One region of the Janthinobacterium sp. BHSEK genome, then DNA from elsewhere that is predicted to be linked to it. Evidence: predicted binding sites of a transcription regulator. Region 1 holds the regulator's gene; the other holds the start of a gene.
The links. The regulator sigma-54, encoded in region 1, starts transcription at its own class of promoters, with help from an activator protein. The targets are predictions, from matches to a motif close to TGGCANGNAANCTGCTTT.
Positions count from the first base shown of each region.

Region 2: AC0V2Y_RS25775 (beta-propeller fold lactonase family protein) is a predicted target of sigma-54. The motif match lies at 3,937-3,954, and genes of this name have one in related genera.

Region 1 is NZ_JBWBYV010000018.1:105,728-116,752, forward strand. Features, by position in the region: gene hprK (HPr(Ser) kinase/phosphatase) at 1-80, shown strand, start outside; gene rapZ (RNase adapter RapZ) at 247-1,110, shown strand; gene AC0V2Y_RS08860 (enoyl-CoA hydratase/isomerase family protein) at 1,111-2,196, opposite strand; gene hpf (ribosome hibernation-promoting factor, HPF/YfiA family) at 2,333-2,692, opposite strand; gene AC0V2Y_RS08870 (RNA polymerase factor sigma-54) at 2,762-4,240, opposite strand; gene lptB (LPS export ABC transporter ATP-binding protein) at 4,245-5,000, opposite strand; gene lptA (lipopolysaccharide transport periplasmic protein LptA) at 5,000-5,581, opposite strand; gene lptC (LPS export ABC transporter periplasmic protein LptC) at 5,607-6,218, opposite strand; gene AC0V2Y_RS08890 (KdsC family phosphatase) at 6,261-6,794, opposite strand; gene AC0V2Y_RS08895 (KpsF/GutQ family sugar-phosphate isomerase) at 6,794-7,804, opposite strand; gene AC0V2Y_RS08900 (cation:proton antiporter domain-containing protein) at 7,913-9,892, shown strand; gene AC0V2Y_RS08905 (GGDEF domain-containing protein) at 9,893-11,025, opposite strand, start outside.
Region 2 is NZ_JBWBYV010000094.1:6,321-17,345, forward strand. Features, by position in the region: gene rtcA (RNA 3'-terminal phosphate cyclase) at 1-39, shown strand, start outside; gene pedF (cytochrome c-550 PedF) at 172-657, shown strand; gene AC0V2Y_RS25765 (substrate-binding periplasmic protein) at 683-1,516, shown strand; gene AC0V2Y_RS25770 (TonB-dependent receptor family protein) at 1,676-3,814, opposite strand; gene AC0V2Y_RS25775 (beta-propeller fold lactonase family protein) at 4,019-4,975, shown strand; gene adh (aldehyde dehydrogenase) at 5,229-6,749, shown strand; gene AC0V2Y_RS25785 (DUF779 domain-containing protein) at 6,806-7,195, shown strand; gene AC0V2Y_RS25790 (PQQ-dependent methanol/ethanol family dehydrogenase) at 7,243-8,979, shown strand; gene AC0V2Y_RS25795 (porin) at 9,266-10,426, shown strand; gene AC0V2Y_RS25800 (4Fe-4S binding protein) at 10,505-11,025, shown strand, end outside.

The DNA.
Region 1 (11,025 bases):
ACACGATTCTGCAGCTGCGCGGCATCGATACCTTGCAGGAGTTCATGGAGCGGCAACGCCTCGCCATGAGTGGCGATTAACAACGTAGGTCGGATTAGCGGGGCCGCCGAGGTGGGGCAAGGCCCCGCGTAATCCGACGACAATGTTGGCGCGTGCAGCAAAGAAATACCACAGTCCAAATTGCAATAATTTGTAAAGATAATTGCCTCGGGAGCGCAGTGCCGTCCTTTATTGTATGATCGGGCTATGCATATCGTCCTTATCACCGGAATATCCGGCTCCGGTAAATCCGTCGCGCTCAATGTGCTGGAAGATACCGGCTACTATTGTGTCGACAACCTGCCACCGGCCTTGCTGCCGAGCCTGGTGCAAACCCTGCTTGACGAGGGCACGCCGCAGCTGGCCGTGGCCGTCGATGCGCGCAGCGCCGAGTCGCTCGTCAGCTTGCCGCACAATGTAGCCCTGTTGCGCGACCAGGGGCATGACGTCAAGGTCATGTTCCTGACAGCCACCACGCATTCGCTGGTGGCGCGCTTCTCGGAAACGCGGCGCAGCCATCCCCTGTCGCACGAATTGCGCCCGAACCAGAATCCGGCCAGCCGCCGCACCCTGATCGAGTGCATCTCGGAAGAACGCGAACGCCTGTCGGCCATCGAGCAGCTGGGCCATGTGATCGATACCTCGGAACTGAGCGCCAACAAGCTGCGTGCCTGGATCAAGGATATCGTCGCCTCCGAACGCGCGCCGCTGACCCTGTTCTTCGAATCGTTCGCCTTCAAGCTGGGCGTGCCGCTCGATGCCGATTTCGTCTTCGATGTGCGGGCCTTGCCCAATCCCTATTACGACCTGGCGCTGCGCCCGCTCGACGGCCGCGACGCGCCCGTGATCGCCTTCCTCGACGCGCAGCCGAGCGCGCTGGAATTGCTGGCCGACATCCGCGCCTTCATCGAGAAATGGCTGCCGTCGTTCAAGTCCGACAACCGCAGCTACCTGACGGTGGCTCTGGGTTGCACGGGCGGCCAGCACCGCTCCGTGTACATGGCGGAGCGGCTGGCGCAATACTTCGGCCCCAACGAGCGGGTCGTACTGCGCCACCGCGAGCGTTCTTAATCAGTCGAGGTGGCGCAGCGGATGCGCTTGCGCCGGCCACACGGGGGCGAAGAAGCGCGCCACCATGGCTGCATCGACCTCGCCCAGGCTGGCAGGCTGCCAGCGCGGCGCATTGTCCTTGTCGACCACCAGCGCGCGCACGCCTTCGAGCACTTCGCCATGCTCGAAATTGTGGCGCACCAGCGTGCGCTCCATGCGCAGGCAATCGGCCACGCCCAGATGGGCGCCCCGCTGCAGCAACTCCAGGGTCACGCACATCATCAAGGGCGAACGCAAGCGCATGGCCGCCAGGGCCTTCGCGGCGAACGCGCTGTCGTCCTGCGCCAGCGAGGTCATGATGGCCGCCACCGAACCCGCGCTGAAGTGGCGGTCCAGCGCCGCGCGCGCCGCGGCCAGGGGGGAAGCGCCCGCCTCGGCCTGGAAGGGCGCCGCCAGCGCCTTGATGGCGACCGGCAAGGCCTCGCCCGGCGTGGACTCGAACAGGGCCAGCAACGCCCCCATCTGCGCCTCGGGCAGATACACATCGGCCAGGCCCGTGTACAGGGCGTCGGCCGCGTTGATCGTCAAGCCCGTCAAGCCCAGGTACAGGCCCAGCCGGCCCGCCAGGCGGGAAAGAAAGTAACTGCCGCCCACGTCGGGGAACAGGCCGATATTGACTTCCGGCATGGCCATGCGCGTGCGGCCTGTGACGATGCGCAGGCGGTTGCCGGGCCCCGCTTGCGCCACGCCCATGCCGCCGCCCATCACCACGCCGTCCATCACGGCGATATACGGTTTCGGGTAGAAGTGAATCAGATGATTTAAAGCATATTCTTCTGTAAAGAAATCTTCCAGCTGGGCGCTGCCGCCTTGCGGCGTGGCCAGGCCCGCATCGTAAAAGAAACGGATGTCGCCGCCGGCGCACAGGGCTTTCTCGCTGCTGGAGCGGATCACCACGGCGTCCACCTGCGGGTCGTCGCGCCAGGCCAGCAAGGCCGCGCTCAGGGCCCGCACCATCTCCAGCGACAGGGAATTCAAGGCTTTCGGACGGTCGAGCACGATGTGCCCCGTGCGGTGGCGGATGGAGGTCTGGACGAAGTCGCTCATGGCAGGATGGAAAGAAGTGAAAGTGCCAACATTCTAGCCCCTGCGCGGGGAACATTGCGTTCGACAGGGACGGGCGCAAAAAAGGGCGCAATGTGCGCCCTTAGTTGATCACAACCGGTTGAAAGTCGCAGGCCGCTTAGGCGGCGGCGAATTCTTCTTCCGAGTTGTCTGGCAGATGCTTGATCGCCTCTTTACCGTGCCCTTGCACTTTGGTTTTGTATTTCATCACTTGCCTATCGAGCTTGTCGATCAGGGCATCGATCGCGGCATACAGGTCTTGCGCCAGGCTTTCCACATAGACGGTTTTGCCACTCAGACGCAGGTTGACTTCGGCCTTTTGACGTTTTTCTTTCTCTTTGAGGTTATCCACGGTCAGAATCACGGCGATATCGATGACTTGATCGAAATGACGTTTCACGCGCTCCAGCTTCGTTTGTACGTATTCACGGATGGCTGGTGTCACTTCGAGATGATGTCCGCTGATGGTGAGATTCATACACACTCCTAAAGATGATCGGGTTCGTGCGGTCCATCCTATCCGGCCCGCAGAGGAACCGAAAAAAACTTACAAACACTTACGCAGGCTCACTGGCGGAATTTTCAATGCTTCCCGGTATTTGGCAACAGTACGTCGCGCAATCACCATGCCTTGTTCCCCCAGCATGTCCGCAATCTTACTGTCGGATAAAGGATTTTTAGGGTCTTCTGCTCCTGTCAGTTGCACGATCAATGCCCGTATCGCCGTCGATGACGCTTCGCCCCCCGCTTCGGTGGCGACGTGGCTACCAAAGAAATATTTCAACTCGAACATGCCGTGCGGGGTCAGCATGTACTTTTGAGTTGTTACCCGCGAGATAGTACTCTCGTGTAAACCCAGTGTATCAGCTATTTCACGGAGCACAAGGGGGCGCATGGCAACGGCCCCATGCGAGAAAAAGTTCTTTTGCCTTTCTACTATCGCCTGCGCCACGCGCAGGATCGTGTCGAAGCGCTGGCGCATATTCTTGATCAGCCACTTGGCTTCCTGCAACTGTGCGCCCATGGCGCCCTCGCCCTTGCCCTGCTTGAGCAGGTTGGCGTACATGGCGTTGACGCGCAGGCGCGGCATGACGTCGTTGTTCAGGGTGACTTGCCAGCCATTGCGCGCGCGCTTGACGACGACGTCGGGCACCACATAGTCGGACACGTCCGAGGCGAACACGGCGCCCGGGTGCGGATTGCACTGGCGAATCACCGTCTGCGCCTCGCGCAAGTCTTCCTCGTCGCAATCGAGGGCTTTCTTCAGCTTGTTGAAATCGCGCTGGGCAAACCAGGCCAGGTGCTTTTCCACGATGACGAGGGCCATGCGCCGCGTCACCATGGCGACGTGCGGCAAGCGCTTGATCTGCAGCGCCAGGCATTCGGACGCATTGCGCGCGCCCACGCCCGGCGGATCGAAACTTTGCAGCAGCGACAAGGCCGTGCGCATCTCGTCGGCGTCGATTTCCAGCTCTTCCGGCAGGCGCGCCAGGATGTCGTCGAGCGACTCTTCCAGATAGCCATTGTCGTCGAGCGCGTCGATGATCAGCTCGACCAGCGCACGGTCGCGCAACTCGAGCACCGTCACGCGCATCTGCTCCATCAGGTGCTCGCGCAGGGTGCAGTGGTGGGCCTCCAATTGCGGACGGGAATCTTCGTCGTCGGGCGCCTTGCCCCGGCTCGCCTCGCTCCAGTCGCTGTCGCCGCCATCCGCGGCGGCCGCGCCGTCGCCCCCCTCGCCGTCAAACGTTTCCGCTTCGGCCGGCGCTGCGGGCGCCTCCTGGCCTGGCGGCTGGGGCGGCGCTTCGGCCGGCGCGGCCGTGGAACTCAAGGCCCCGTCGGACAGCAGGCGCAGCGAACGGTCGAGCGGATCGTCGAGGCGCTCGAGCAAGGGATTGTCCGTCAGCAGCTGCTCGAGTTCCTGGTGCAATTCCAGGGTAGACAATTGCAACAGGCGTATCGATTGCTGCAACTGCGGCGTCAGTGCCAGATGCTGCGAAGTGCGCAGCTGCAATGATTGTTTCATTGGCTCACATGCGGAAGTGTTCGCCCAGATAGACCCGGCGTACCGACTCGTTGGCGATGATGTCGTCGGGGCGTCCCGACGCCAGCACCGAGCCCTGGTTGATGATGTAGGCACGGTCGCAAATACCCAGCGTCTCGCGCACATTATGATCGGTGATCAGCACGCCGATATTGCGCTCCTTCAAGAAGCGCACGATGCGCTGGATCTCGATGACGGCGATCGGATCGACGCCGGCGAAGGGCTCGTCGAGCAGCACGAAACGGGGATCGGTGGCCAGCGCGCGGGCGATTTCCACGCGGCGGCGCTCGCCGCCCGACAGGGACAGGGCCTGGTTCTCGCGCAGCTTTTCAATCTGCAGGTCGGCCAGCAGTTTATCCAGGCGCTCCTCGATCTCGGCCTTCTTCAGGGGGCGGCCTTCGACGGTCTGGATTTCCAGCACGGCACGGATATTGTCTTCCACCGTCAGCTTGCGGAACACGGACGCTTCCTGCGGCAGGTACGACAGGCCCATCTGCGCGCGGCGGTGGATCGGCAGGCTGGAAATGTCCACGCCGCTGATATCGATGCTGCCGCCATCGGACGGCACCAGGCCGACGATCATGTAGAACGACGTGGTCTTGCCGGCGCCGTTCGGGCCCAGCAGCCCCACCACTTCGCCGCATTCGACTTGCAGCGAGACGTCATGCACGACTTGCCGCTTGCCATAGGTTTTTTGCAGCCCGCGAACGATCAGGGTACTGCCGCAACGAGTATTGTCCATTATTTCGTTCCTGGCGCAGGCGTGGCCGGCGCTTTCTCCGCCGCGGGCGCCTTGGTCTTCGGCTGGATCACCATGCGCACGCTGCCGCCATCGGGGGTGCTGGTGCCGCTGTTGGAATTTTCCATCGCAAACACTTCCTTGCGGCTGTCATACGAGATGAAGGCGCCATTGGCCACGTCGGTCACTTTCGTGCCCTCCAGGCGCGTCAGCTTGGCCCTGGAAAACAGTTTCACCACTTCCGTCTTGTTGTCGTATTCCACGCGCTCCGCTTCGCCTTCGACCCACAGGTCGCCCGCGCCATCGCGCTTCTGGCGGAAGGTGGCCAGCTTGCCGGGATCGGCCCAGAAGGTAATGAACTGGTAGCCTTGCGGGTCTTCCGTGATCAGGGCCCGGCCCGCCTTCATGGTCAGGGTGCCCTTGACCAGCACGACGTCGCCCGTCAGGGTACGGATCTGCTTGACGTCATCGACGTGGCCGCTACGCGCCGTGATGACGGCTTCCTTCTCGGAATCGGCCTTCTCGGCATGCGCCACGCCCATCATGGCCAGAGAAAATACGCTCAACAGCAAGATGTTCTTCATAGTATGGTTTCCTTGTTTCATTCTGTCATTTTGCCGCCGCGGCCGGGCGCGGTTTCGGCGGGAGTACCATGCGCAGCGCATTTTGCACTTCCACCACGCCGGTGGCGTTATTGGCCTTCATGCCGATGCCATTGAGGCGCGAAGTACCCGTCAGGATATCGACCGGCACGTCCGTTTCCATTCTTTCCTCGTCCGGAAACACCGTCAGCGCTTCCGTCCTCACGGTCAGGTTCTGCGCCTTCGGACTGGCCGCGCGATCGATCACGACCTTGCGGTGCAGTTGCAGCCGGGTATTATCCTGGTCGATATGCGCCAGTTCCGCATTCATGTTCAGCGGCGGCATGCCGGGCGTCAGCTTGCGCACGAAGGGCTGGTCGATATCGGACGAATCGTCGAGCGGATAATGCGTGAGCTTGGTGCCCGACACGATATAGCTGGGTTTACCCGTCAAATCCATGCGCACCAGGCTGAAATTGGTGATGAAATAGTCGGGCTCGTCCAGATGCTTGCTGGCCCTGATGTCCTGGCCATTCTTGTTCATCACTTCGAGCAGCCAGAAGCTGCCCAGCGCGACGACGACCGCGCCCAGCACGGTAAAAATCATGCGCCAGCGATGGGCGCCTCCTGGCTTACGCATAGGGCTTCACTCTTTCAAAGGTCACTGGCGGCAAGGCGCGCCTCACTCCAGGAACGGCGCCATGACGCGCGCATAGTTGTCCTGGGCGCGCAGCAGGAATTCGCAGATCTCGCGCACCGCGCCGCGGCCGCCGCCGGCCTGCGTCACATGGTGCGCCAGGCCCTGCGCTTCCGGACGCCCGCCCGGCACGCTGACGGCAAAGCCCACGCGGCGCAGGATGGGCGCATCGATGACGTCGTCGCCGATATAGCCGCATTGTTCTTCCGTCAAGCCCGTCAGCGCCAGCAGCTCGCGAAACGGCGTCAGCTTGTCGTGACCGCCCTGGTGCACATGGGTAATGCCCAGGTCTTGCGCCCGGCGTGCCGTGATGGCCGAGCGGCGCGCGCTGATGATGGCCGTCTGCACGCCCGATTCCTGCAGCAGCTTGATGCCCAGGCCATCATACACATTAAACGTTTTCATCATCTCGCCATCGGGGCCGAAATGCAGGCTGCCGTCGGTCAGCACGCCATCGACGTCAAAGATCATCAGTCTGACCTTGGCCGCGCGCGCCAGGTTGTCCGCTACGCTCTCCATCAGATCACCTTCGCTTGCGTCAGATCATGGATATGCAGCGCGCCCACGAGCTTGCCGTCGGCATCGACGACCAGCATCTGGTTGATGCGGAACTGCTCCATCACGGCTACGGCGTCGACGGCCAGGCGCTCGGGCGCGATGCTGCGCGGCTGCGCATGCATGACGTCGCGGATCGCCACTTGCGTGAAATCCTGCACGCGCTCGAACATGCGGCGCAAGTCGCCATCCGTAAACACGCCCACGGGGCGGTTGTCCGCATCAACGACGGCCGTCATGCCCATGCCCTTCTTCGTCATCTCTTCCAGCGCCTGCAGCAGCGAGGCTTCCACCGGCACCTTCGGCACCCGTTCGCCGCTGCGCATGACGTCATGCACGTGCGTGAGCAGGCGGCGGCCCAGGGCGCCGCCCGGGTGCGAGCGGGCGAAATCTTCTTCCTTGAAGCCGCGCAAGTCGAGCAAGGCCACGGCGATCGCATCGCCCAGGGCCAGGGTGACGGTGGTGCTGGCCGTCGGCGCCAGGTTCAGCGGACAGGCTTCTTTCTCAACAGAAATATCCAGGTGCACGTCGGCCAGCTGCGCCAGGCTGGAGTTCGGCTTGCCCGTCATGGAAATGAGCACGCCGCCCATGCGCTTGACGACGGGCATGATGGCCATCAGCTCGGACGATTCGCCCGAGTACGAGATGGCAATAAAAGCATCGTCCGACGTGACCATGCCCAGGTCGCCATGGGCCGCTTCGGCCGGATGCACGAACAGGGCCGGCGTGCCGGTGGAAGCGAGGGTGGCGGCAATCTTGCGCGCGATATGGCCGGACTTGCCGATGCCGGAAACGACGACACGCCCCGTGCACTGCAGCAACAGCGCCACGGCGCGGCCCACGCTGTCGTCCGTGGCCAGGCGCGCGTGCAGCGCAACGATGGCGTCGGACTCGATCTGCAAGGTGGTGCGGGCCAGCGCGACGGCGCGCTCGGTCGTCGCTTGCATGTCAATTCGATCAAAAGCTTTCAGCATTGTTTTTTCATGGGTTACACTCATGCCCAAAGTATAAACGAATTAGGAAAGCAAAAAACTTGCCAGTCACAACAAACAACGATTTCCATTGACCGTACCGGGCAACCCATGTTTTCCTCGCTTGAACTGACCCTGATGTTACTCGGCAGCGCCGTGCTGGGCGTGGTCGCTTTCAGAATGTTGCATTTGCCGCCCATGCTGGGCTACCTGGCCGTCGGCATCGTCATCGGCCCCCATGCGCTGGGCCTGGCGGCGGAAAACGAAGCCAGCCACACCCTGGCCGAGTTCGGCGTCGTCTTCCTGATGTTTTCCATCGGGCTCGAGTTTTCTTTGCCCAAGTTCCTCGCCATGCGGCGCATCGTTTTCGGCCTTGGCATGGCGCAGGTGGTCACCACCATCATCGCCACCGTCGTCTTCGGCTGGTTCGTCGGGCGCTACCTGTCCGCCTACATCCACCTGAGCTGGCAAGCCGCGTTCGCCCTGGGCGGTGCGCTGGCCATGTCGTCGACGGCCATCGTCTCGAAAATGCTCACGGAGCGGCTGGAACTGGAAAGCGAACACGGCCGCAAGATCATCGGCATTCTGCTGTTCCAGGACCTGGCCGTGGTGCCCCTGCTGATCCTCATTCCCGCCCTCACGCGCGATTCGGACAATCTGGCCGAAACCCTGGCCTGGGCCGGCGGCAAGGCGCTGGTCGTGCTGATCTTGCTGCTGTTCATCGGCCAGAAGATGGTGCGGGGCTGGCTGACCATCGTCGCCAAGCGCCGCTCGCAGGAATTGTTCATGCTCAACCTGCTGCTGATCACCCTGGGCGCGGCCTGGATCACGGAGCGGGCCGGGCTGTCGCTGGCCCTGGGGGCGTTTGTTGCCGGCATGCTCATTTCCGAGACGGAATTCAAGCACCAGGTGGAAGAGGATATCAAACCGTTCCGCGACGTGCTGCTGGGCCTGTTCTTCATCACCGTCGGCATGCTGCTCAATATCCGCGTGGTGCTGGACAACTGGTGGCTGGTCCTGCTGCTGCTGTGCGGCCCCGTGCTGCTGAAGTTCGCCCTGATCGCGGGCCTGGCCCGGTTGTTCGGGTCCAGCAACGGCGTGGCCTTGCGCACGGGGCTGGGACTGGCGCAGGCGGGCGAGTTCGGCTTCGTGCTGCTGAACCTGGCCGGCGGCATCAAGCTGATGGACCCGTTCGTCGTGCAGGTGGTGCTGGCCTCGATGGTGCTGTCGATGCTGGCGGCGCCCTTTCTCATCGCCAAATCCGATGCCATCGTCATGAAACTGGCGGCCAACGACTGGATGATGCAATCCCTGGCCCTGACGAAAATCGCCACGCGCACGATGGCTTCTCAGAAACACGTGCTGATCGCCGGCTTCGGGCGCAGCGGGCAAAGCCTGGCCACCCTGCTGGCGGAAGAAAAGATCGAATACCACGCGCTGGACCTGGACCCGGAACGGGTGCAGGAAGCGCAACTGGCCGGCGCCCACGTCTCGTATGGCGACGCGGGGCGGCGCGAAAGCCTGGTGGCGGCCGGCATCTACCGGGCCAGCGCCGTGGTGATCACGTATGCGAATACCCCCTCGGCACTGAAGTTATTGCATTTGCTCAAAGAAATGGCGCCGACCTTGCCCGTCATCGTGCGCAGCCACGACGATACCGATCTCGACCAGTTGAAGAAGGCGGGCGCGGCCGAGGTGGTGCCGGAATTGATGGAAGGCAGCCTGATGCTCGCTTCGCATGCGCTGATCATGATGGGCGTGCCCCTGCGCCGCGTCGTGCACCGGGTGCAGGCGGCGCGCGAGGAGCGCTACGCCTCCCTGCGCGGCTATTTCCACGGTTCCAGCGATGCGGGCGACGATGCGGAACTGGAACGCCTGCATACGGTCACCGTCAGCGAGGATGCGCACTGCGTGGGTTTACCGTTGAGTACGATCGACGTGGCCGGCTGCGGCGCGTTCGTGACGGCCATCCGCCGCGGCCGCGGCAGCCTCGACGTCACCCCCGAGACACAGCTGGCCAGCGGCGACGTGGTGGTGCTGCGCGGCACGGCCGACGCCGTGGCCAAAGCGGAAACATTACTATTAAAATAATCAGCCGGCCTGCGGCTGCCAGCTGACGACCTTGTTGCGGCCATCGGCCTTGGCCTGGTACAGGGCCTGGTCGGCATGCGCCACCAGTTGCTGCGCCACCGATTCGATGGGTAGCAGCGCCGCGTCCGCTTCCAGGCTGGCCACGCCGATCGACACGCTGACCCACGCCTGCGCGCTGCCCGGCAAGTCGAACATGGTGCCGGCGATGCTGGCGCGGATGCGTTCGGCAACGAAGGTCGCGCTGTCGAGATCGGCGTCGATCAGCAGGACGACGAATTCCTCGCCGCCGAAGCGGCCCAGCGCGTCCGAACGGCGCAATTCCGTGCGGATGCGCGTGGCCACTTCGCGCAACACCTCGTCGCCGCCCTGGTGGCCATGCGTGTCATTGACCGATTTAAAATGGTCGATATCGATATACATGCATGAAATGCAATAATTCTGGCGCCGCGCGCGGGCGATTTCTTCCAGCAGCCGGCGGTCGATATAGCGGCGGTTGTAGACGCCCGTCAGGGAATCGGTCAGGCCGATATATTTGAGCATTTCATTGCTGATCACGTTTTCCAGGCAGATGGCGATGATGGACGCCATGTGCTTGATGAAATCCGTGCCCAGCGCGGGCGTAAAGCGCGTCGCGTCGCCGCTGGCCAGGTTCAGGCTGCCAATCAGGCGCTTATTGCGCAGCAAGGGCACCAGCGCCACGCTGCGCAGGGGAACGTCGATCTGCGGAAAACGCGGGCCGTGCACGGCCGCATCGAAGGCGTCGAGCAGCGGCAGCGGCGGCAAGGCCGCTTCCCCCTCGGCCACGGGCCTTGGTGCGGCAAAACCCAGCTCCGCCACGGCATGCACGAACAGCAACTGCGGAAAAGCGCTGAAATCGACGCCCAGCTTTTCCATCACCAGCACGATATCGTCATCCTCGTCGAGCAGGCTCAGGGTGACGCCGTCGAGGTCGGAAATCACGGGCAAGGTGCGGAAGATGGTGCCGATCAACTCGGGAAACGTGGACGCGCTGACGATTTCCAGGTCGAACGCCTGGTGGCGGCACATGATGTCGTGGTTGCGCTCGACCTGTTCCAGCAGGAAAGCCATGCGCGCGCGCAAGGCCTGGTTTTCGGCTTCGAGGCTGGCAATGC
Region 2 (11,025 bases), on a different contig from region 1:
CAGGAGCGGGCCAGCATCTGCACGGTGGCCGCCGCCTGACGTACGCGGTGACACAAATACCTGTTGCAGCTGTTCCAAATTGATACATGGGCAGCCAGATGTGGGGCACGCAAGCATGGCATGGCATTTGCTCTTCTTTGGATATTCACTAAAAAAACCAAGGAGACCAGCATGACCTATTCCATCCGCACCCTGCTCGGCGTGGCCGCCGCCGGCGCCGTTGCCCTCACTTCCCTGCTGACCTTGCCGCATGCCTATGCGCATGGCAATGTCACGCCGCAAGGCGTCGACACCACGGGCTTGCCCAAGGTGGGCGACAAGTGGCTCGAGCAAAACCCGTATCGGGGCAACAAGCTGGCCCTGACAGTGGGCACGTCGGCCTATAACCAGAATTGCGCGCGCTGCCACGGCATCGAAGCCATCTCGGGCGGTATCGCGCCGGACTTGCGCCAGCTGGACCGCGATTGCTTCAGTATCAAGAATGAGACAAAGAAACAGGCTTGCTATAAGGAAACGGACAATTACTATCTCACCACCATCCGCCACGGTAAAGTGCGCAATGGCGCCGTGTACATGCCGCCGTTCGAAGGCGTGTTCAACCAGGAAGCCATGTGGGCCATCAAGACCTATCTGGAAACCCGCCGCGAGTCCAATTAAGCCGAATTGATCACGAAGGAGTCCCATGCGTTCATTTCAACTCCGGGGCACGCGCGCAATGCTGTCGCTCGCCTGCCTGGCGCTGTGCGCCGCCGCGCCGGCGCGCGCCGACTGGCAGAAAGTGCAGCAGTCGGGCAGCCTGAAAGTGGCGGTGTACAACGAGTTCGCGCCGTTTTCCGACAAGGGCACGGGCATCGATATCGACATTGCCGAAGCGCTGGCGAAAAAGCTGGGCTTGAAACTGAGCTTGCTGCCATTTCCCGCCGGCGAAAACCTCAACGATGATTTGCGCAATATGGTGTGGAAGGGGCATTACCTCGGTTATGGCCCCGCCGACGTGATGCTGCACGTGCCGGTCGACAAGAAATTGATGGCGGATAACGACAAGGTCGAGATCTTCGCGCCGTACTACGTGGAAACCGTGCGCCTGGCGCGCAGCGCGCATGCCGTGCCGCAATTCGATGGCGTCGCCTCGCTGGCTGGCAAGCGTATCGGCGTGGAAAAGGTCTCGATCGCCGCCATGCTGATGCTGGGCGAGGACAATGGCAAGTATCGCGACGATGTGCGCATCTTCGATACGGCCGCCGAAGCCTTGCAGCAATTGCAAGCAGGCAAGCTCGACGCCGTGCTGGCGAATCGCTCGGAAATCGAGTCGGTGCTCAAAAGCGATCCCGCTTTCCCCTTGAGCGAAGTGGCGTTCGCCCGCTTGCCGCGTGCCGGCTGGGCCGTGGGCCTGGCCGTCAGCAAGCAACAGCTCGATGTAGCCAAGTTACTGCAGGCGGCCATGAACGAGATGGCGGCCAGCGGCGAATTGAAAGCCATCTTTGAGAAGTATGGCGTGAAGGAAGCGCGGCCGTAGCAGACTATGCTGAATGGTAAAAGCCCGCGCTTCGGAAGAGGCGCGGGCTTTTTCATGAGAACGCCTGAAAAATGTTCAGGGCAAGGCGCATTGCCGCAGGCAGTACGAATAGTACGACAAGGCAATGCAACGCCGCCATGGACTTTTTCTCAGGTGTTCTTAAAAGGAGTATTGGGCGCTCACACCCAACAACCAGTTACGGCCCGGCGCCGCTTCATAGTAGCGCTTGTTGCTGTCGCCGACGATGACGGAACCCACGTAGGTCTTGTCGAAAAGATTGTTCAGGCGGGCAAACTCTTTGAAGCGCCAATTCCCTACGTTTTGTTTGGCGTTGAAGCGCGCATTGAACACCGTGTAGCCGGGCGCCGGTTTTTCGCTGTTGCTGTCTTCCGCGTAGACCTGGTTGCTGGCCACGCTTTCCACTGCCGCGCCGAAACGGTCCAGCGTATCTTTCCAGGCCAGTTCCGCAAACAGGTTGGCGCTGGGGACGCCAGGCAAGCGGCTGCCTTCGCGTACGCTGCCAAACGCCTGGTCATACACGGCGTGCAGGCTGGTCAGCGCCACTTTTGTCGTGAAACCATATGGCAAGCTGGAGTCGAGCGACACTTCCATGCCCTGGCGCAAGGTCTTGCCCGCATTGCGGTAGCTGGTGCGCCCGCCGCTGGAACTGTCGACCACCAGTTCGTCGTCGGTCTTGATCTGGAACACGGCCGCGTTCACATGCGTGTTGTGATTGATCCTGGCCTTGATACCCGCTTCCAGGTTGGTGCTGGTGGCCGGTTTCAGCTGGTAATTGAAGCCGCCGCCCGTGCCCGAGTAAAACAGTTCGTTCAGGGTGGGTGCTTCGAAACCGCGCGCGGCGCTGGCATACACGTTGACGTTGGGCGTCAGTTTATACAGCAGGCCCAGCACCGGCGTCGTGTGGCTGAATTCCAGGCTGCCGCTGTCGTCGCCATTGCCGAGGAAATGGTCGTTGACCGACACTTTCATCTTGCTGTAGCGCAAACCTGCGCTCAGCATCCATGGCCCGCTCTGCCATTCCGCCTGGATATACGGATCGAGGCTGGAGACGACATCCTGCTCGTCGCGGCGCAGCTTGCCCTTCACGCCAAACGTGTTGCCGATGTAATTTTCATAACCGGTGCGGTCATCGCTGGAGCGGCCATAGTCGATGCCGATGGTGGTGCTCAGCTTGCCGCCGGCCAACTGGCTGACGTGCAGCCAATTGGTGTCGATGCCATAGAACTGGCGCTGGAAGTCGACCACGCCGCCCGAATGGCTGGCGGGCGCCTGGAAACCCTTGGTGAATGCCTGGTACTGGATCACGTCGCGGTTGCCGCCGTAGGCCGTCACGTGCAGGCGGTCATCGCCGAACGACTGTTCATAGGTGGCGCCGATTTGCTGGTGGTCGATGCTTTTGCGCGTGTTGTAGCGTTCGGCCAGGGTGCGCTTCGGGTTTTGCGTGTCCGTCGCATCGATTTCGCCGGCGCGCGGATCGCGCGCAAACGTGGCCCAGGTGGCGCCCAGCGGATCTTGCGTATTGCCTTGGTGCAGGCTGTTGGCGACGATGGTCAGTTTGCTGTCCGTAGTGGGCTTGACGGTGATCTTGCCGAACGCCTGTTCGCGCGTGGCGGCGCTGTGGTCGCGGAAGCCATCCGTGCGGAAACGCGAGCCGTCGAGCACGTAACCGATACCGCCTGCCTGGCCTTGCGCCGACAGGTCCACCTTGCTGGTGCCGTAGCTGCCGCCCGTCACGTTCAGTTCGACGGAGGGGGGATTTTGCCCATCCTTGGAAAACAGCTGGATCACGCCGCCAGAGTGGTTGCCGTAGATGGCGGAAAACGGCCCGCGCAGCACTTCGATGCGCTCGGCCGTATCGAGGTTGAAGGTGGCGGCCTGGCCTTGCCCGTCGGGCATGCTGGCGGGAATGCCATCGCTGATCAGCTTGACGCCGCGCACGCCGAAGGCCGAGCGGGCGCCGAAGCCGCGCGACGAGATCTGCAAGTCTTGCGCGTAGTTCTGGCGGTTTTGCACGACCAGGCCAGGCACGGCGGCCAGCGCTTCCGAGGCGTTGACGCGGATCTGGCCCTCCTGGATGCGGGCGCTGTCGACGACGTCGATCGAGGCCGGCACTTCCTGGCTGGGATGGGCGATGCGGCTGCCGCTGATGACCACCGTCTCCATGAGTTGCCCGGCGGCCAAGCCAGCAGGCTCGGCTGCAAAGACGTGGGGGGCGAGGGTGGCGCTGCCGGCGACAAACAGGCTGGCGATGGTGTTCAGGCGGAAACGATGCTGCATGCGGATTCTCCAATGTGAATAAAAGCCTGCTTGAGCGCGTGCGCGGCACAGGTCTGCCTAGTTGTATCAAGCAATATGCCTGCCATGTCTCCATTGGTGGGCGGAAATTATACGCGTGTCAGTGGCACGGCGTTTGCATGCAGCAATTATCAGATGCGCCGCTACCGCGCGCTTTTCCTGTGTTTTGCCATTGAAAAGGTGATTATGCCCAACTTCTTCCCGCGCTTGCGCCAGATGTGCTGGCTGCTGCCTGCGCTCTTCAGCACGGCCCTCCAGGCCGCTCCTTTTGCCTATGTCCCCAATGAAAAGTCGGGCACCGTGAGCGTGATCGACACGGCGACCGACCAGGTGGTGCGCCAGATCGCGGCGGGCAAGCGTCCGCGCGGCATCGCCGCCGATCCCACCGGACGGCAATTGTTTGTCACGGACGCCGCCAGCAGCGCCTTGCTGCTGATCGATAACGTGACCGGCGCGCCCGTGCGCACGGTGACGCTGGGCAAGTCGCCCGAAGGCGTCAGCGCCTCGCATGACGGTCATTACGTGGCCGTGGCCGTCGAGGAAAACAATAGCGTGGCCTTGCTCGATGGCCATACAGGTACCTTGCTCGTCGACATCAAGGTGCAGGGACGCAACCCGGAGCATGCCGTGTTCAGCCCCGATGGGCGCTGGCTGCTGGTCAGTGCGGAAGAGGCCGAGCAAGTCGATGTCATCGATGTGGCGCAACGCCGCCAGGTGGCGTCCATCGCCGTGGGCTTGCGTCCGCGCGGCATCGGTTTCAGTCCGGACTCGGGCCGCGCCTACGTGGCGTGCGAACTGGTCAATGCCGTATATGTGATCGACATGGCGGCGCGCCAGGCGATTGCCACCATTCCAGCAGGCAAGAATGCCAACGGCATCGTCGTCCATCCCGGCGGCAGGCAAGTGTATGTCTCGAACGGCACGGACGGCACGGTGATGGTGATCGATACGGCCAGCAAGCAGGTGACGGCCACCATTCCCGTTGGCAAGCGCCCGTGGAACATGGCCATCACGCCCGACGGGGCCAAGCTGTACGTGGCCAATGGCCGCTCGAACAGCATTTCCGTCATCGATACGGCCAGCGCGCGCAAGGTGGCCGATATCGCCGTCGGCGAATTGCCATGGGGCGTGGTGATTCGGTAGCGGTACAGGAACAGGTGTTCCAGTCTGGTACACCTGTTCCATTGTGCAGCGGCGATGGCGCGCTACGGCAGCAATTGAACCCGCCGATATCGCCACCAGGTCCTTGCAACAGAGGTAAAACCCGCTAAGTTGGGTAGGGGGATGGCGAGCTGGCACGGCATTTGCGGAAGACTGCGTGTACTCACCCCATCTGTACCAGGACGTTTGATTTTAATTAAGTAACTCCATTCTAATTAACCCGATAGAGGACGACATGAATCTCGCAGACATCAGCAAACTGGGCGTAGCCAATCCCTTCAAACAACGCTATGACAATTACATCGGCGGCAAATTCGTTGCACCAGTAAAAGGTGAATACTTTCCCAACATTACGCCGATCACCGGCTTGCCGTTTTGCGAAATCGCCCGTTCCACGACGGAAGACGTCGAGCTGGCGCTGGATGCCGCCCATGCCGCCAAGGATGCCTGGGGCAAGACTTCGCCTGCCGAGCGCGCCAATATCCTGAACCGCATCGCCGACCGCATCGAACAGAACCTGAGCCTGATCGCCACGGCGGAAACCATCGACAACGGCAAGCCGATCCGTGAAACGATGAATGCCGACATTCCGCTGGCCATCGACCATTTCCGCTACTTCGCCGGCTGCATCCGCGCGCAGGAAGGTTCCGTCGCGCAAATCGACGCGGAAACCTATGCCTATCACTACCATGAGCCGCTGGGCGTCGTGGGCCAGATCATTCCATGGAATTTCCCGATCCTGATGGCCGTGTGGAAACTGGCGCCAGCGCTGGCCGCCGGCAATTGCGTCGTCCTGAAACCGGCCGAGCAAACCCCTGCTTCCATCATGGTGTTGATCGAGCTGATCGGCGACCTGCTGCCGCCCGGCGTATTGAACATCATCAACGGTTTCGGCCTGGAAGCGGGCAAGCCGCTGGCGTCGAGCAAGCGCATCGCCAAGATCGCCTTCACGGGCGAAACGGGCACGGGCCGCCTGATCATGGGCTACGCCGCGCAAAACCTGATTCCCGTCACCCTGGAGCTGGGCGGCAAATCGCCGAACATCTTCTTTGCAGATGTGATGGATGCCGATGATGATTATTTCGACAAGTGCCTGGAAGGTTTTGCCATGTTTGCGCTGAATCAAGGCGAGGTGTGCACCTGCCCATCGCGCGTGCTGATCCAGGAATCGATCTACGAGAAATTCATCGAACGGGCCCTGAAGCGCGTGGCCGCGATCAAGCAGGGCAACCCGCTCGATGCTTCCACCATGATCGGCGCCCAGGCGTCGCAGGAGCAGCTGGAAAAAATCCTGTCCTACCTCGACATCGGCCGCCAGGAAGGCGCCGAAGTGCTGGCCGGCGGCGAGCGCAACACGCAGGCGGGCGACCTGGAAGGCGGCTACTACGTGCGTCCGACCGTGTTCAAGGGCAACAACAAGATGCGCATCTTCCAGGAAGAAATTTTCGGACCGGTCGTCTCCGTGACGACCTTCAAGGACGAGGCCGACGCGCTGGCGATTGCCAACGACACCTTGTACGGCCTGGGCGCCGGCCTGTGGACGCGTGACGGTTCGCGCGCCTTCCGCATGGGCCGCGCCATCCAGGCGGGCCGCGTGTGGACCAATTGCTACCACCTGTATCCGGCCCACGCCGCATTCGGCGGCTACAAGCAATCGGGCATCGGCCGCGAAAACCACAAGATGATGCTCGGCCACTACCAGCAAACGAAGAACTTGCTGGTGAGCTATAGCCCGAAAGCGCTGGGCTTCTTCTAAACCGGCAACAGGCGCCGCGCCTGTTCAACCAGGCGCGGCGCGCAGAAAGGGATGCCATGAGTGCAGCAATTGCCAGGGTGGTCGCCACCGATGCGGCGCTGGAAATGATGGACAAGTTGCGCCAGCGTCACGGCCCGCTGATGTTTTTCCAGTCCGGCGGCTGCTGCGACGGCAGTGCGCCCATGTGCTATGCGCTGGGCGAGTTCGATGTCAGCGACACCGACATTTATCTCGGCAATTTGAATGGCACACCGTTCTACATGGGACTCGAGCAATTCGAGTACTGGGAGCATACCCAGCTGATTATCGATGTGGTCGATGGCAATGGCGGCATGTTTTCACTCGACAACGGCACGGGCAAGCGCTTCTTGACGCGCTCACGCCTGTTCACCGATGAAGAGTGTGCGCTGTTGCATGCCCAGCCGCATGAGCACCGCAAGACTTGACACACATACTAATAAAACAGAGGGAGATGATTGTGCAGAAAAAAATAATGGGGATACTCATCGGTTTGGGCTTGGCGTCGCTGGCCCAGGCGGCCGATGTGGGCAATGTCACCACCGCCATGCTCGACAGCACGGCGAAGAATCCGTCCAGCGTGCTGTCGTTCGGCATGGGCACGCAGGGCCAGCGCTATTCGCCGTTGACGCAAATCAATGACAAGACCGTGGCCAAGCTGGTGCCGGCCTGGTCGTTCTCGTTTGGCGGCGAAAAGCAGCGGGGCCAGGAATCGCAGCCCTTGATTCATAACGGCAAGATGTTCGTCACGGCATCGTATTCGCGCATCTTTGCCGTTGACCTGAAAACGGGCGCCAAGCTGTGGAAATATGAGCATCGCTTGCCGGACGGCATTATGCCCTGCTGCGACGTGGTCAACCGCGGCGCCGCCCTGTACGGCAACCTGGTGATCTTCGGCACGCTGGACGCCTACCTGGTGGCGCTGGACCAGAACACGGGCAAGATCGTCTGGAAGGAAAAGGTCGACGACTATGCGGCCGGCTACTCGATGACGGCGGCGCCGCTGATCGCCGAAGGCTTGCTGCTGACGGGCGTGTCGGGCGGGGAATTCGGCATCGTCGGCCGGGTCGAGGCGCGCAATCCGATGACGGGCGACCTCGTGTGGAGCCGTCCCACGGTGGAAGGCCATATGGGCCACCGTTACGACAAGGATGGCAAGGCCATCGATAACGGTGTGTCCGGCACCGTGAACAAGACCTGGCCGGGCGACCTGTGGAAAACGGGCGGCGCCTCGACGTGGATGGGCGGCACTTACGATCCGCAGACCAAGCTCGCTTACTTTGGCACCGGCAACCCGGCGCCATGGAACAGCCACTTGCGTCCCGGCGACAATCTGTATTCGTCGTCCACCGTGGCGCTCGACGTGAAAACGGGGCAGATCAAGTGGGCGTATCAGAACACGCCGAATGACGCCTGGGATTTCGACGGCGCCAACGAGTTCGTCACCTTCGACATGGATGGCAAGCGCTACGGCGGCAAGGCCGACCGCAACGGTTTCTTCTACGTCATCGATGCGGCCAATGGCAAGCTGCAGAACGCCTTTCCGTTCGTCAAGAAAATCACCTGGGCCAGCAGCATCGACCTGAAGACGGGCCGGCCGAACTTCATTCCCGCCGGCCGCCCTGGCGACCCGACCAAGGGAGAAGAAGGCAAGAAGGGCACGACCGTGTTTGCCGCGCCCGCTTTCCTCGGGGCAAAAAACCAGATGCCGATGGCCTACTCGCCGCAAACCAAGCTGTTCTACGTGCCGGCGAATGAATGGGGCATGGATATCTGGAACGAGCCGATCAGTTACAAGAAGGGCGGCGCCTTCCTCGGTGCCGGTTTCACCATCAAGCCTCTGTTTGACGACTACATCGGCGCCATGCGCGCCGTCGATCCGAAGACGGGCAAGATCGTCTGGGAAATCAAGAACAATGCGCCGCTGTGGGGCGGGGTGATGAGTACGGCCGGCAACCTGGTGTTCTACGGCACGCCGGAAGGCTTCCTGAAAGCCGTTGACGCGAAGACGGGCAAGGAACTGTGGAAATTCCAGACGGGTTCCGGCGTCGTGGCGCCGCCCGTCACCTGGCAGGATGGCGACACGCAATACGTGGCCGTCGTTTCCGGCTGGGGCGGCGCCGTGCCGCTGTGGGGCGGCGAAGTGGCGAAGAAGGTCAACTTCCTGGAACAAGGCGGTTCCGTGTGGGTCTTCAAGCTGGCGTCGAAGTAACGGGGCGAAGCGCCCGGGCCACTCGGATGGGCGTCTCCCTGTCCGCCGGGCGTTTTCTTTTTGCTGACGGCCCAGGCCGTCAGTTTTTTGTTTACCTGTACGCCGATCAGCCTGCTTGCGGTCAAAAAATGAACACTGGCAGTGGCGATTGATCCGCTGCTGCACAAGTGAAATACGCTTTTTCTCATTCTCCCTCTGAGCCGTGCTGGGCACGCTTATTGCCAAAGCTTGAGGTACATCAATCACTGGTGTGCACACTAAAAACAGAGAAGAAAGAGGAGAAGCAATGAACACATGGATCAAGCTGGGGAGCCTGGGTGTCATGACAATCGCAGCGGTGGGGCAGGCGCACGCCGTCGATATCAAGGCCGGCGACTGGACCGTGTCGGTGGGCGGCATCGTCAACGCCTATTACACGCAAGTGTCGTGTTCGGGCGATGCGGTGGGCGGGCTGGCGCTGGGTGGCCAGGCGCTCGGTTGCGGCGGAGAAAAGGACCGCACGACGATCGGCAACGGCTTGCTGCCGAATGGCTTGATCACCTCGGCAAGCTCGCGCCTGGGCGAGTACGACGTGAAAGCCTTGATCGGCATCTACAACTCGACGGCCACGGACAGTGCCATCAGCCAGAACAGCGTGGTCGATGTGCGCCAGGCCTTTTTTACGTTTGGCAATGAGCAGATGGGCACTTTCAAGCTGGGCCGCGACTACGGCATCTTCGGCGCGAATGCGATTTTGTCCGACATGACCTTGCTGGGCTCGGGCGCGCCCGTACAGGCCACGCAGCGGGGCCGCGTGACCCTGGGCCATATCGGCGCCGGCTATACCTATCTGGGCAACTATGGCCAGATCATGTACAGCACACCGAAGTCGGGCGGCTTTGGTGCCGACGTGGCGCTGGTCAGCCCCGTGTCGGACACGCCCATCGTGGCAGGCTCGACCTATTCCTCGAAGTCCAGTCCGCAAGTGCAGGCGCAACTGACGTATGTACAGGAAGGATTGAAAGCCTGGCTGGGCGTGAAGTCGCAAAAATTCACCTCGAAAACACCGGGCGTCGATGACCTGACCATGCGCGGTGTGGAAGTAGGCGGCTCCTACCAGATGGGAGCGGCCGGCGTGCTGTTTAACTTCCAGGGCGGCAAGGGATTGGGCATTCTCTCCGATGCGGACCAGGGCGATACCAAGTCAAAGAACTGGCTGCTGCAAGGCACGTATAAAACGACGGACAAGCTGAAGCTGGGCTTGTCCTACGGCATCAGCAAGAACGACGACAACACGGCCGGCACGGGCGGTTTGAAGTCGAACGCCAACCTGACCCTCGGTGCGTACTACTCGCTCAACAGCGCGATCACCCTGGTAGGCGAGCTGGGCCAGACGCGCTCGAAAGGCTTTACGGGCGGCGAAGCGAAGATGAATGGCGTGTCCCTGGGCGGCATCATTTTCTTCTAACCAATGTATGCGGCGCCGGAAGCTGCGGCGCCGCACGGAGCACAGTGCATGCGGATACTGCGGTTGTTCATCGGATGCTTGCTATTCCTGTTTATCCTGGGACAGGCGTGGGCCGGCGTGCTCACCAAGGCCGAACTGGCGCGGCGCTTCCCCGCGCCACTCGTCGTCGGCGAGAAGGAAGCCGAGCTGCCCGTCTGGCCCCTGTTCAAGCAAAACGCCACGGCCACTGAGCTGGTCGGTTATGTGTTTGAGTCGGTGGACCTGGCGCCGATTCCCGGCTTTTCCGGCGTTCCCGTCAACCTGTTGATCGCCATCAATCCGCAGGGCAGTTTTCTGGACGTGGCCGTGCTGTCGCAGCACGAACCCGTGTTTCTCGATGGCCTAGGTGAAGCGCCATTGTTTCAGTTCGTCAAACAGTACCAGGGCTTGTCGCTCAAGCAAAATATCGCCATCGATGCCAGGAAGAAACGTGCAGCCGATGCCACGCACGCCGATATCGACGGCGTGTCGAAGGCGACGGCCTCCGTGCGCATCATCAACCAGAGCGTGCTGGCGTCCGCCTTGAAAGTGTCGCGCAAGAAGCTCGGATTCGCGCAAGG